DNA from 2 places in the Phormidesmis sp. 146-12 genome. Region 1 is predicted to be linked to the other one. Evidence: predicted binding sites of a transcription regulator. Region 1 holds the regulator's gene; the other holds the start of a gene.
The links. Region 1 encodes NtcA, which controls nitrogen genes in cyanobacteria. Its sites were predicted from a motif close to TTTGTANNNNNNNNTACAAA; they were not measured.
Positions count from the first base shown of each region.

Region 1 (7,340 bases):
ATTTCCGGCTTTTTGGTTTTTCAGGCTTGACATCTCTATGAGTATCTGCAATAGTAGAACTTGTCCGAATTTTGCGGGTATAGCTCAGTGGTAGAGCGTCACCTTGCCAAGGTGAATGTCGCGCGTTCGAATCGCGTTACCCGCTTTTTAATTAAAAATTTTTTAATCCCAGATTGATGAATTCTCAATGCAAGAGTTGAATGTCTTCGACTAAAAGGCAGCACCCTAAAAGTCTCTAGAGCTTTCGGTAAATTAAGCTCCTTGACGCTGGGTAATACCGCTCTTCAACACGGTCATCGTTCTGAAATCTTCAACTCACAACGTACTTTTTGACAAGCTTATTACTGAATTGATCTTTGAATCGATCTATTGATTAATCTATTGACTTCCAGCCTGATTAAAATGGGTAACAGATCTTAAAAATCTTCAGATGAACGACGAATTTAAGCTCAAACCTTAAGCAATTGTTAGAGACTTAGCTCAATTCCTGCAAAAATTCAACTACCTGGCAGAATAGTGTAGTATCGAGCACAAAAACTGCTTGAAGAGTAAGTTTAAGTGTTCTAAAGTCATCAATCTCTTACAGATCATCTGACAGCTAAGTAAAAACTGTTGCCAGGTCAATCAAGAGAGTTTAGGAGCACGAGTTCGACAAGGAACATGGTAGTGACCAAAGAGCGACCACTTGCAGCATTATTTCGCCAGATTGGGGGCGGTGCCTTTCCACCTGTCGTTGAGACGTTTGAGCGAGGCAAAACGATCTTCTTTCCAGGCGACCCCGCAGAACGAGTTTATTTTTTAGTCAAAGGTGCCGTCAAGCTTTCGAGAGTCTATGAGGCGGGTGAGGAGATTACGGTTGCCTTACTGCGAGAAAACAGCGTGTTTGGGGTGCTGTCATTGATCACCGGGCAACGCGCCGATCGCTTTTATCATGCGGTTGCATTCACATCAGTTGAGTTGCTGTCTGTTCAAATTGAGCAGGTTGAAAAAGCACTCAAAGACAACCCTGAACTCTGTCTGCTGATGCTGCGAGGGCTGTCGTCTCGAATTCTACAAACCGAAATGATGATCGAAACGTTGGCGCATCGAGATATGGGGTCGCGTCTGGTGAGTTTCTTGCTGATTCTCTGTCGCGATTTTGGACTGCCCAGTCAAGAAGGGATCACGATCGACCTCAAGCTGTCTCATCAAGCCATTGCAGAAGCGATCGGCTCAACGCGGGTGACCGTGACTCGTCTGCTGGGAGACTTGCGACAGGACAAAATGATCTCTATTCACAAAAAGAAGATCACCGTCCACAATCCAGTCACCTTGAGTCAGCAGTTTACCTGATCGCTAGCCAGTCGGCGAAGCCTGAAGGCGTACAAATTTCAGGCTTCACACCTCGCCTATTACCAATCGTCTTCTCTAAATAGAAATTGACCTTCTGAATTGAGGTAGGGTGACTTCCAGCGGGTCAATTCTTTATCAGGGCAGATGTCTAGTCCTTCTCCCACGCCGTAGGGGTGCATTCCGCAGACTAGCACGTTGCCGTTGTAGGCTTGCCCATGATAGTGACGACAGCCGACACAGATGGGGTGTTGGTTGAGCAGCGGTTCTACAGTTTGCATCATCGGTTGGGCAGCTTCTCCGACCATGCCTTCAAACCCAAAATAGGCTTCTAAAACGGGGTTGACTAGCTCATTAATGTATTGGTCAATCTCATCTGTAAAGGTATTTTGTGCCTGTGCCGAAAGCTCGTCAGAAAGCTCTACAAACACGTTGACCACTTCTGTCACTTCTCTCGACACTTCAACAAAGAAGCCTTCGATGTGATCCGCGATCGTTTCTAACAGTTCAGAAAAATCTTTTTGCCACTCTTCCATAAGGTTCTCACCGGGGTTGCGTTCCAAAAGGGATGGATGATTGAGCGTTGATTCCCTTGTGTGAGGCTGCGCTAGATGGCTAAAGATTCCTACCATCAAAGGGTTCTATCCAAGGGAATAGCTTCGCTATCATAGCGCAAACTTTTATGGTTCAATCCGGTCAAAAAGAAGGCGATCGCTTTCTGATTTTGCGATTCTCACTAGCCCAAACGCATTGAGAAGATTCAGTGATTTCAGAAGATTTGCAAAAGACTATAAATCAAAAAGTTTCTTCATATGTTCACAACAATTATGCAACAGATTACGCGACAGAAATGCTGCTATCGCTAGAGGCATTGAGTTAGCTCTCTTGATTAGACTGAGCCTGATTCTAAATTGGGAGACGCTCGTTGTGAACAATTCGATCGTGATGATTTTACTCTTGGGGCTGCTGCTGATGATGCTGATTGCTCCTTTTTCAGCGCTATCTCTGGTGATGCTGGTAGTGTTGGTTTCAGCGATCGGCTGGACAGGTTGGCAGCTAATCCGGACGTTGGTCAAAGGAGACGCTTAACTCAAAACAAAAAGCAGGGATCAATGGGTTTTCTGTGGCTTTAAAGTATGAATAGGTCGAGAGTCTCGATCGCCTGATGCTTTTGTTAGATGACATCTGCAAAATTTTCTTGCAATTAGGGGACGGCTCAAGATCTAAAATGCTTTTTCTACCTACCCGTTATTTTGAGCTAAACCCATGAAGTCTTACCTGGCTGCTGCAATTCAAATGAACAGTCTGCCCGATTTACACAAGAATCTGGCGCAGGCAGAAGAACTAATCGATCTCGCGGTGCGTCGAGGAGCGGAACTGGTTGGGTTGCCAGAAAACTTTTCTTTTTTGGGAGACGAGCAGGCAAAACTAGCCCAGTCTGAGGAAATTGCTCAAGAGAGCGAAAAGTTTCTCAAAACAATGGCGCAGCGTTTTCAAGTCACGATTTTGGGCGGCGGTTACCCTGTCCCGGTTGGCAACGGTAAAGTCTACAACACCGCTTTGCTGGTCGCCCCCAATGGTCAGGAAATCGCTCGCTATGAAAAAGTACATCTTTTTGATGTCAATTTGCCCGACGGCAACACGTATCGCGAGTCGTCGATGGTCGTTGCTGGCTTGAGAATGCCGCCCGTCTACCCGACCAAAGAGCTAGGCAACCTGGGGCTGTCAGTCTGCTATGACGTGCGATTTCCAGAAATATATCGTCAACTATCACAGATGGGAGCAGAGGTGTTGTTTGTCCCCGCAGCGTTTACGGCACACACGGGCAAAGATCACTGGCAGGTTTTGCTACAGGCGAGAGCGATCGAGAATACCTGTTATGTGATTGCCCCCGCTCAAACCGGACGACACAATACGCTGCGTCAATCCCACGGTCACGCCATGATTGTTGACCCCTGGGGCGTGATTTTGGCAGATGCAGGCGACACACCAGGAGTAGCGATCGCGGCGATCGAACCCGCCCGTCTCGAACAAGTCCGCCGCCAAATGCCCTCTCTCCAACACCGAGTCTTTGTCTAGAGCGATGAAGGCTTTTGACTGAGTTCTGACTGAGTTTTGAATTTCTCGCTCACTCCTCACTCCTCACCCCTCACTCCCCACTCCCCACTCCACAATGTAAAGAAGCTTGTACCATTGGAAGGGACGATTTTGAGTGAACCATGATCGATCCCTTCGCCTGGATAACGGCTTCTATTTACGATTCTGTTTTTGTCATCCCTCCGATTTTGGCGACTGCCGCCGAGACTGAAAATCCTTCTCTCGTGCTGGCAGGCGTGCTGTTGAGTTTGGTCGCTGTCTATCTAGCCAGCAAACTTGGGGGAGAAATTTGCGCCCGCATTGATCTGCCTCCGGTGTTGGGAGAGTTGGTCGGAGGAGTCGCGATCGGGGTTTCTGCCCTCCATCTTTTAGTGTTTTCAACCGGAGGAAGCGACGCGAGTGGATCTCTGATCATGCAAATGCTTCAGATGTCGGCTCACGTCAGTCCTGCTGAGTTAAATGCTACCTTTGCTGCCCAGAGTGAAGTAATTTCGGTGTTGGCAGAGATTGGCGTTGTGATTTTGCTGTTTGAGATTGGGCTAGAGTCAGATCTCAAAGAATTGCTGAGAGTGGGCCCACAGGCGGCGATCGTGGCCTGCGTTGGGGTGGCGCTGCCGTTTGCAATGGGGACAGCGGGATTGATGACGATTTTTGCGGTTCCAGCAGTTCCAGCGATTTTTGCGGGGGCGGCTCTGACGGCGACCAGCATTGGCATTACAGCGAGAGTCTTGTCTGAGCTTCAGCGGCTCAGTTCTAAAGAAGGTCAAATCATTGTTGGGGCGGCTGTCTTAGACGATGTGCTGGGGATTATTGTGCTGGCGGTGGTTGCAGGATTAGCTAAAACAGGCGAAGTGCAGGTAGGCAACATTGTCTATCTGATCATCAGTGCAGCAGTCTTTTTGGTCGGGAGTCTCTGGCTGGGACTGTTGCTCAATCCGTTTTTGATCTCGCTGATTAACGAATTGAGAACTCGCGGACAGTTGTTAATTGTCTCCCTGGTTTTTGCGTTTTTGCTGTCTTACATTGCAGTCGTGATTCAGCTTGAGGCGATTTTGGGTGCGTTTGCGGCGGGGCTAATTTTAGCCGACACCGAGAAGCGCAAAGAACTGAGAGAACAGGTCGAACCGATCGCCGATATGTTGGTGCCAATCTTCTTTGTTGTCGTCGGTGCCCGCACAGATGTGAGCGTCTTGAATCCGTTTGTCGCCAGCAATCGGGAAGGCTTGATCATGGCGACCTTTCTCATCATCGTGGCGATCGCAGGCAAGGTCGTGACGGGCTTTACGCTGTGGGGTCAGCCAGACTTAAACAAACTGGCGATCGGCGTGGGGATGATTCCGCGAGGCGAAGTGGGGCTAGTGTTTGCGGCGATTGGGGCGACTAGCGGCGTGTTGTCGGAGTCATTGCAGGCGGCGATCGTGGTCATGGTGATTTTCACCACATTTATTGCACCTCCCCTGCTGCGCGTCGTGTTTTCTAAAGATGCGTCTTCAGAAGGCTTGACGGGCGAAGTTTCGGCGGTTGAAGGGCTGATCGAAGATGCGGTGGGTGATCGTCCACAGTCCTGATATGTGAAACTAGTCGGCGATCGCTTGCGTAAAGATACGGACAGGCGATCGCCGAAAAAATATATTCCAAAGAAGGCAACTATATTAGAATGCTGTAGCCTAAATCTAAGTTCACAAACGGGATAGATAGGCGGTCATACTAACTGGCAGGCGTTTAAAAATTTCATGCTGAGGGATTACTCTGCTCAAAATTCTATAAATACTTTCCGAAACTTGAGAACGGAGATCTGCGTCTGCCAAATTCAAGGGTGCAAAAGATTCTACTGAATAAAGCAGAATTTTCCAGAAAAGAGGGGACGATCGGAGAAGACTAAATAGGCAACGACGGCAAAATAGAAGTCAAAAAGATTGGGCTTTAGATCTGATTGGATGTTTACTATCGAACTTCTTTGCGAAATGATCCAAAACCTCAAGCGGTTGGTCTAAAGTCCAGTGTCTAATGTTTAATAGTCTGCGTCTGATGGTGATTCAATTTAACGGCGGGGTTAAGGTTTTTTCTGGCCCGGCCCTTTCTTGTCTGCTTGAAAATGTGCTTAATCATAGGAACTGTGGTGATTTTCTAACCCGATCGCGATGCGCGGCAAACAAGGAGCGATGACTTTGAAACGCAACGTATTTGAACAGGAAATAGAAAATAGGAACCTAAAAAAAGGAAGGCTAAATTTCTACTTTTTTTTCTACCTTTTGCCTTTTGTTCTATTTCTATTTCCTTCGGCTGCTGAGGCCGCAAGGTTACAGTTTTGGCGGTTTGATTCGAGTCAAAATCGCTTAGAGTTTACAACTGATAATGGGGTGCAGCCCAGGGCCCAACTGATTGCAAATCCGACTCGATTGGTGATTGATTTACCAGGGGTTATACTGGGTCGCGCCGCCATCACAGAATCTTACAGTGGGGCGATCAAGTCGGTGCGGGTGGGTCAGTTCGATCGCGGCACGACGCGGATTGTCGTTGAGATGGCATCGGGCTATACGATCGACCCCAGCCAGGTCAAATTTCGCGGGGACACACCTCAACAGTGGAGCGTCCAGTTACCCACGCCGCAAGTAGACAGGACTGCCAGCGCGCCTGACAATTCTGTGACGGTTCCCACTCAGTCGCCTATTTCTTCTAGTCCCGGTGTTAGCACTCGATCGTTTATTCAAAACGTGCAGCCGACCCCGGATGGGTTTTTTATCCGCATGACGGGGGGCACTCCACAAGTGCGATCGATCAGAAGCAGCGATCGGCGACAGATGTTTATTGATCTATACGGGTCAGCCCTTTCGCCGAATCTGACTTCTCGCAACTTTATCAGCGATCGCAATGGGGCAAGTCGGCTTCAGGTGTCTCAGCTTCAGGCTTCTGTGGTGCGTTTGACGCTGACCGTTTCGCCCAATAGCGCTGATTGGCAGGCGACTTCCAGCGGGACAAATGGCTTAGTGTTGTTGCCCCAGTTGGGGACGGCCTCCACGCCTCAACCAAGCAATCCGCCAAACAATCTGCCACCCATCGCTCAAAATCAGGGCGGCGTGGCTACCATTCAAGCGGTCGAATTGGATGAGGGCAGTCGCCAACTTTTGATTCGGGCTGATCGTCCCATCACCTATACCGCTGGATGGGATCGGGCTTCTAGTTCTTATCGCATCACCGTTCCGTCGGCTCAGTTGGATCGATCAGTGCGCGGGCCGAGCCTTTCTGCCAACAGTCCGTTATTACAGGTGCGGCTGAGACAAGAAGATGCTCGTACGGTGGCGATTTTGCTGTCTCCAGCGGCCGGGGTACAAATTGGCGATATCAACCAACCAACTCGGCAACTGCTTGCCCTACAACTACGGCGATCGGGGCTATTTGCGGTTTCACCTCCGAGCAGTTCACCGGGTTCTACGATTCCTGTGCCGCCTGCGACCAATCCGATTCCAACGGTGCCACGAGTGCCCAACGGACGGCGGGTTGTAGTGATCGATCCAGGACATGGCGGCCCTGATCCGGGAGCCGTCGGAATTGGAGGCTTGCTGGAAAAAGAAATCGTTACGGACATCAGCAGACAAGTTGCCGCGATTTTAGAACAGCAGGGCGTGCAGGCGGTTTTGACGCGATCGAACGACATTGACCTCGATCTAGAACCTCGCGTCGCCCTGGCCGAAAGAGTTAACGCCACTCTATTTGTCAGCATTCACGCTAACGCAATCAGCATGAGCCGCCCTGACATCAACGGACTCGAAACCTACTACTTTGATAGCGGGTTGGGGCTGGCCCAATCGATTCACAATAGCGTGTTGCAGGGTACTGGTGTCCGAGATCGCGGCGTTCGCAAGGCTCGATTTTATGTGTTGAGAAAAACCTCAATGCCGTCGGTGCTGGTTGAA
Region 1 is NZ_JBJPHS010000112.1:1,248-8,587, reverse strand. Features, by position in the region: tRNA gene ACKFKF_RS28990 (tRNA-Gly) at 74-145, shown strand; gene ntcA (global nitrogen regulator NtcA) at 661-1,332, shown strand; gene ACKFKF_RS28980 (hypothetical protein) at 1,392-1,865, opposite strand; gene ACKFKF_RS28975 (hypothetical protein) at 2,257-2,418, shown strand; gene ACKFKF_RS28970 (carbon-nitrogen hydrolase family protein) at 2,596-3,408, shown strand; gene ACKFKF_RS28965 (cation:proton antiporter) at 3,549-4,994, shown strand; gene ACKFKF_RS28960 (N-acetylmuramoyl-L-alanine amidase) at 5,679-7,340, shown strand, end outside.

Region 2 (7,340 bases), on a different contig from region 1:
GTTGCTCAACAGCGACAATGTTTTGGGTGCGGTCAAATCGATTAACGAAGACATTGGCATCGGTCAGCGGCTGATCACCATTTCCACCGTTGGCATTCCCGGTAGAATCCAGCGACTCGCCGACCATCACCTGCAAGCGACCCTTGCTGTCAGTCTTCATGCCTCCAATCAAGCGCTACGCGAACAGTTGATTCCTAGCGCACGCCAATATCCGCTAGAAGCGCTCCTCGATGAATGCCGCGAATATGTCAAACTCACCGGGCGGCGCGTCACGTTTGAATACATTCTGTTAGCGGGATTGAATGACTGCGAAGACCATGCGATCGAGCTTGCCGATCACCTTCGAGGCTTCCAGAGTCACGTCAATCTGATTCCTTACAATCCAATCAGTGAAGTTGACTATCAAAAACCGGATCAGCGTCGCATCCAAACCTTCGTCAATGCGCTCAAAAATCGACATGTTGCGGTGAGCGTGCGGCGGCCCCGTGGATTAGAAGCAGACGCAGCCTGTGGGCAGTTGAGAGCCTCCAAGACGGGTGGTTAGAGTCATCGCTAGTCTCCCAGAATTGGCGGCTTGGAAGTCAGAAGTGCCTGGTAACGAAGCGAAACCCCTTTGTCGAACTGACGCTCAATAGGCGATCGAGTCCTCAATCAAGGAAGATTGCACTTGGCTCACCATAGAATTTTCACCCTCTGGCATAACGGCACCGCGCAGATGAGCCTGAGTTAGGTTTGCATCCTTGAGATTGGTATCACTCAAATTTGCATTCGTTAAGTTTGCCTTAGTTAAATTGGTTTCGGTTAAGTTTGTCCCGGTCAAAATGGCATTTGTGAGATTTGCTCGACTTAAATTGGTGCGAGTCAAATTTGCTTTGGTGAGGTTTGCTCCAGTCAAATTAACGCCACTCAAATTTAGATTTCTCAAATTTGCGGCCATCAAATTCAGGTCTTTAAAGTCTCGTTGTCCGGCGTGATATCGACTCAAGAATTCTTTGGTATTCATAGGAAATTGGGGATGAGGAATGCAGGATGAATTTTGATTCGCGAATCAGATTTTAGAGCCGCCCTTTTGACCATCACCTAATAACGAAACTTCCGCTTACGTTGTTTGTGCATGGCGAGGGTTTTGCGTTTTCGCTTCTCGATCGGAGTCTCAAAATGTCGATGTTTTCGCATGTCTGGAAAGATGCCTGCTTTAGAAACTTCTCGTTTGAATCGGCGTAACACGGACTCAATCCCTTCACTTTCACCAGGAGTCACTTGGGTCATCCGATTTCCTCATTAAGTTGGCTGATCCGGGTAAGAGGGCACGAATCAAAATCCGAAATCTAACCTCTCCCATCTCCATAAAAAAAGGGCAGACTCTTCGTCCACCCCCAAGACTTTAGAGTAGAGTGCTCTTGGTCTTAATCCTTAATAACGACGAGAAGAACCACCTTTGTTGCCCCAGCTTCCGCCACCTGAAGATCCTCTCTCTTCGCGGGGTTTAGCTTTGTTGACCTTGAGATCGCGACCCATCCATTCAGCGCCATCAAGGGCTTCGATCGCTGCGGTTTCTTCGGCCTCGGTGCCCATTTCTACAAATGCAAAGCCGCGCAGACGACCCGTTTCACGATCAGTGGGAAGCTGTACACGTTTGACATCGCCATACTCAGCAAAAGTCCGCGTGAGATCGTCTTGAGTGACCTCATAAGAAAGGTTACCAACGTAAATAGACATGGAGTATCTCCAGAATCAGTGAATGTAGAGAGTAGATTCGGAGAAACGCTTAAAAAACGGATTACACGGCCGAAAATAATTCCTAACCAACAATCTAACACAAGATTAGGGATCACACGGTTGATAAACTAGATGTAATAAAAGTAAACGTCTCTCATTTTGTCATTTAACGCTTGATTGAATTGCTGTGAAATACTATCGCCAACACTCCAATGCCTTTCCGGTTGCTTACTTGAATGATCTTCGTGGAGAAATTTTAGCTTGTCCTTATTTTGCACTTAACAATTTGAATCGTGATTTTGTCAATACAAAGGGATTTTCTGTGGTATTTCAACAGTCTGGAAAAGAAAAAGTTGAGCGAATGTTTCCCTTTTTCAAACTTTATTTAGACCTGGCGCTTCAGCCCGATTGCAATGCGTTTTATCTCAATCCGTTGCTTCTCAAAGAAGGGTCACGGGTCGATCCTCATATCGATCGCTCCCTACGGTCTTATTGCAAGACAATTCTGCCCCCTGCGATCGTCAGCGTTCTTTATGTGCAGGTAGTTTCAGACTTGCAGGGTGGAGAATTGATCTTACAAAATCACAAGCAACAAGTTGGGCAGATCAAACCTCAAGTCAATCAGCTTGTCCATTTTCAGGGCGACTTAACTCACTCGGTCAATGCGGTCAAATCTACCGGAACTCGGCTCAGTTTGGTTTGTGAACAGTACCGCTTGAGTGATACCGAACTGCAAGAGATCCCCGAATTTACAGTAGAGTCAAGAGCTGTGGGAAAGCGATCGCCTGCGGGTATCTCAAAGCGATCGAAGTCTGAACCATAGACATTACAGAATAAGAGGCAGAGGGACAGCACTCTCTCATCCCTCCTCGCGAAGCGGATTACCCCCACAGGGGGAACAGATCATCGAAGTTCTCCCTCACCGCCGCGCATAGATCCCAGGCGCGTAAGCTTCGATCACTTTGCCCGTCTTCGCGCAGGTGATCATCAAATAATCACAAGTAGGGCACTGAGTACGGGTCAGGTGATTACTTTCGAGGTGGTGACGCTCGGCGTGACTGCCACAATTTGGACACCGAACTGTTTGTACCGTTTGCATTTTAAACCTCAGCAATTTTCAAAAATTTGAACTTGAGAAAGACGATTTCACCCAAAAATGACCCATCTGGATTGTCAAAAACAAAAAATGTATCTAAAACTACTTAGTCGAGCGACTTTCGTGAAAGTTTATTCTGTGTTGACCTCTTTATTATGATAAGTATTTATGCCTTGTGTCAGCAATGTTTATATTAATTTTAAGATTGGCGAATCCTGGGGATCACCTATCAATAGAGTGATCCCCGAATTTATGATCTTACGATCGCTTCTCAGAATCCAGTGACTAAAAAACAGGTATTTGAAGAAATTCTCAATTTTTAACGGGAAGACTACCTACAAACACTTAATCTTAGAATCGAAAAGTCCTTAATATTACTCAGTGTATAAACTCTCTAAATAGATGCAATACACTCAGAACTGAGTAAATTTTTTGACTCATTAAGTTTAACGATCGCTCAGAGTTGGCTGCTGAGTTTCAATGACAACTTCCTGAATTCCTGGCACTTTGACCAGTTGGGTGACGACCAGTTTTGCTCGATCGTTGGCTCTTTGTAGCACTCCGTCGGTCACCGCCGCTGCCTGAATTTTTTTGAGCGCTTCCTTCTGGGCCAGGTCTTGCAGCACAGGCGCGACATCCGGCCCCAACCCCAAAACTCCCCGGTTGTAGTCGTAAACTTTGGAGCGATTTACGTCAATTTTGCTGTCTAACACACGAGGCGGCGGTAATCTTAACTTCAACCTTTGCCCCACAACCTGCACATCTTCAGGCTTTAAAGCACTCAGATCTACGCCCGCCCGCACCTCTCCGTAAGCAATGTAGAGAAGTTTTGTCGTCCCCACTACAAAGCCGCCCACTGTCGCATCTTGCTGTGTTGGCACAACTGCTTCCATTGTGAAGACCGCGGTCGTCAACTCGCTGGCATCTCGAATCTGCTGAATAACAACCGATCGCGCTTCTACCTTCGGCTCAGGCTGAGGATTGCTAAACAGCGTGCCCACTCTACTAAAGAACTGATCGCCTGATCGCAAAACGCCGATCGCGGTCATCGTCCCCACAACCAGCAGGCTACCCGTCACAATCAGCCCCAGATTTTTGAATCGCACAAATCCTTGAGTGCCCCGTTTCTGGCGATCTTTTTGCCGCATTCTCTCGTGCCTCTTACGCCAATCACAGGGCATTGTAACTGTTTAGGCTGAGATTTAGTGTCAAGTGGAGATGTAGAATTTGGTGGAGATTAAGCAATGGATGCTAGACCTTGGACGCTAGAAGACGTTAGAAACTTTGAGGCTGTTTGGTTTAATATCTAGAGTCCCAAGCCCAAATCAAAGCCTTCTAGCTATCACAATTCTTCATCGGGTCGCCACACTCGAATGCCGTCACTGCCACTACTGACGATCGTTCGCCCTCCTAGCCCAAACTCGACCGATACGCTACTGTGCCAAGAGCCTCGTAGAATACCAGAGAGTTGTTCGTTATCGAGCTGCCAGAGTTGCACGGTTCCACCCGTTCCGGTGGCCAGCGTCACGCCATCAGGACTCAATGCCAGATCAGATGCGCCCGAAGAGAACGTGTGTGTCAGGTCTCCCGATCTGACATCCCACTGCTTGATGCGACTGCTGCCCGTTAGTAACGCTTCGCCATCAGGGGTAAAGAGTAGCGCTGTCAAATCACCTGAATTGAGGGTGTGCAAAAGGTTTTGAGTTTTTAGCTGCCAGATTTGAGTTTTGCGATTTCCGATCGCGAGTTGGGTTCCATTGGGGCTGTAGGCGATTGCGGTCACGGGCTGATCTCCCAGACTATCGATCCATTGGCGAGTTTCTACATCCCAAAACTGTACGCCCATCCGACTATAGGAGCCATCTGCCCATTTAGAAAGTCGGCTGCCCGTCGCTAGTGTGCGACCATCGGGACTAAAAGTGAGACAAGTGACGCGCCCAGTGTAGAAGGTCGCCAAAAGTGCGCCCGTTTTGAGGCTCCACAACTTGACGCTGCGATCGAGGCTGGCGCTTGCCAAAATTTGACCATCGGGACTAAACGCGATCGCGCTCACCCAATCTTTGTGCCCTTTGAGCGTGGTAAACCGTTCGGTTTGCAAATCCCATAGATAGATGGTCGATTCGCTGGTGCTGGCCAAAAGCTTGCCATTGGGACTGGTGGCGATCGCCGTGGTTTTCTGACTAAAGAGTAGTTTGGGTTGTCGATAACAGAGAATTCCCGCTTCGTAGGCAGAGACACAGACGCTTTGGGGCAGACGGGCAGCAATACTTTGACCCAACAGGAAATAGGAAACCGTCAAAACTGCGATCGTTGCAACGACTCCTAAAATCAGCCACCCACGTCTTTTAAGCACGTCTGTCTGTATTTCTCAATAAAAGAACCTGAATCTGAGCGATCGCCCCTGTATCTAGAGGATGAACGCTTTCTCAAAAAACGATCGATTACCATCGATCGTTTTGCGCTTCCCAAAGTTAACCGATTTGCTGCAAAAATAAGCCTCTGTCACGGGTCAGATTATGTCACGTTGGCCGATGTTATATTTATATAAAATTATTCAAAAAACTACGTGAAGAAAGCAGGAATATTGACGGCGAGTGCTTTATTCTGCGCGACTTATTTGAGCGTTGCTCTCGTTAATCTGGGGTTAGATAAGTTTCACTACATTTTGGCGGGTGGAAAGAAATTTGCGACTTTTTCGAGCCTGGCCAACCAAATTGAGATCGGAGGCACCTATCTTGTGCTGGCAGTTCTCTATCTAATCTGGTTGTTTGACGACTCGCGATCAACGACTCCCTCTCATTTCTTCACCCTGTTGCGAAAGTCCGCCACTTTTCTTTTACTCGCTTTTATCGCTTATCCGCTGGGGAATGATGTCTATCTTTACCTCCATGCGGGGCTGATGAATCTGAGTCATGCCAACCCATTTTTGGTGAGGGCTGGGGTGTTTGTATCCGAATTGTCTCCCTTTGTGGATTGGGGACAAACCTCGACCTATGGGCCTGTTTCTCAGTTCTTTTTTACACTATCGGCCGCAGTTTTATCGCTCGATCCGACTCTCAGCGTTTACAGTTTCAAAGCGATCTGTTTGGGATTTCATATTCTCAACGGCTACTTAATTTGGCGATCGTTGCCGATGAATTCTCAAGGAAATTTGAGCCGCGATAAAGTCACGATCGCTTACTTAATCAACCCCCTATTGTTGATGGAGCAGATTGCTTCTGCACACGTAGATGTTTTGGTGTCTACGAGTCTAATTGTGTTAGCAGTCAGTCTGCTGCGACAGCACTATTGGGGAAGCTTTGTGGCATTGTGGGCGGGCTTTCTCTCCAAAACCATTCCATTAGTTTGGATGCCTCTGGTAGCTGTTTTTTTGATTCGTCAGCGTCGTTGGCAAGCCTTAATTAACGCAATAGTGTTCTCAATAGTCTTGATCGCCTTGTTATCGGTAACTGCCTTTCCTGAAATTCAAGCCTGGAGCAGTTTGCTTAATCCGGGTGTCGCTGGCCAATATCAGTCGTCGCTGCATACGATCGCTAAGTTTGGGCTAGATCTCGTGAGAATTTTTTCTCCTGAAACGCTGACGCTTGCCCAACAGCAGGTTATTCTTCTGGGAGTTGTCCGGGTGACTCTCGCAGGATTTGCGGGGTTTTATGCCTGGATACTTTGGCGAAGTTGCCGACGCTGGGAGGACACACCGCTGCATCTAACCGAGGATATTGGCTGGGTCACGCTCGTTTTGTTGTTGTTCGCTACGCCCTGGTTGATGCCTTGGTATGCTTCGATCGTGTTGACGATTGCTGCTCTGATTCCTGCTGCTCGCCTGTTTGGGTTGACGAGTCTAGCGTTTGGGCTTTCGAGTAGCGCTCAATACTTACTACAAGGGCACGCCAGTTTGAAAGGATTGGTGTCGATCGGCATTCCTATTACGGTGCTTATTTTAGGAGTCAACCTGCTCAAAAGTGCAAGCCAAAGTCGATACCCGTCTGAGCAAGGGGCGATCGTCAAAATTAGCAATCACTAAGTTTTCCTTTCAAGGAACCTCACAGAAGATCAAAGCTATTTTCTGAAGCGATCATTCTGCATCCAAATTGGTGAATAAGCTGATCGACATTTAGATCGATAGCCCGCTTCTTCATTGTAAAAGGGTTGCAGAGTTAGCTTGTGCAAGTTGAAAGTCGATTAGCTTATCGCTATCCCTTTTGAGTTGTGAAAATTGGCGTTGCTGATTGGAGGGATGAATACGTGGGAAGTGTCAATCTTTTCGCCCCCTAAATCCCCCACAGGTGAGGGACTTTGAACATTGAGTTTCCCTCCGCTTTGAGGCAATTCATCCCACGATTCAGCAATGCCTGAAAATTCTGTGACTGTCCTTTAGTGGTTAGCCCTCTGTTAATGGCCAAGAGCGAGTCACTAAAAACGGACTATTTCAAAATTCTCACAACTGAGTTATGACGGCTATATCTCATTTTCTACGAATAGCGATCGTATAAGACGGTCTTTGTTTGGCTTCACGCTGCGTTTTCAC
Region 2 is NZ_JBJPHS010000040.1:40,556-47,895, reverse strand. Features, by position in the region: gene rlmN (23S rRNA (adenine(2503)-C(2))-methyltransferase RlmN) at 1-544, shown strand, start outside; gene ACKFKF_RS17635 (pentapeptide repeat-containing protein) at 629-1,003, opposite strand; gene rpsU (30S ribosomal protein S21) at 1,081-1,269, opposite strand; gene ACKFKF_RS17625 (RNA recognition motif domain-containing protein) at 1,414-1,719, opposite strand; gene ACKFKF_RS17620 (2OG-Fe(II) oxygenase) at 1,907-2,542, shown strand; gene ACKFKF_RS17615 (replication restart DNA helicase PriA) at 2,639-2,818, opposite strand; gene ACKFKF_RS17610 (DUF4230 domain-containing protein) at 3,262-3,963, opposite strand; gene ACKFKF_RS17605 (WD40 repeat domain-containing protein) at 4,158-5,168, opposite strand; gene ACKFKF_RS17600 (hypothetical protein) at 5,382-6,836, shown strand; gene ACKFKF_RS17595 (hypothetical protein) at 7,278-7,340, opposite strand, start outside.
Region 2: the regulator NtcA is predicted to act here: its motif matches at 2,905-2,924, upstream of ACKFKF_RS17615 (replication restart DNA helicase PriA).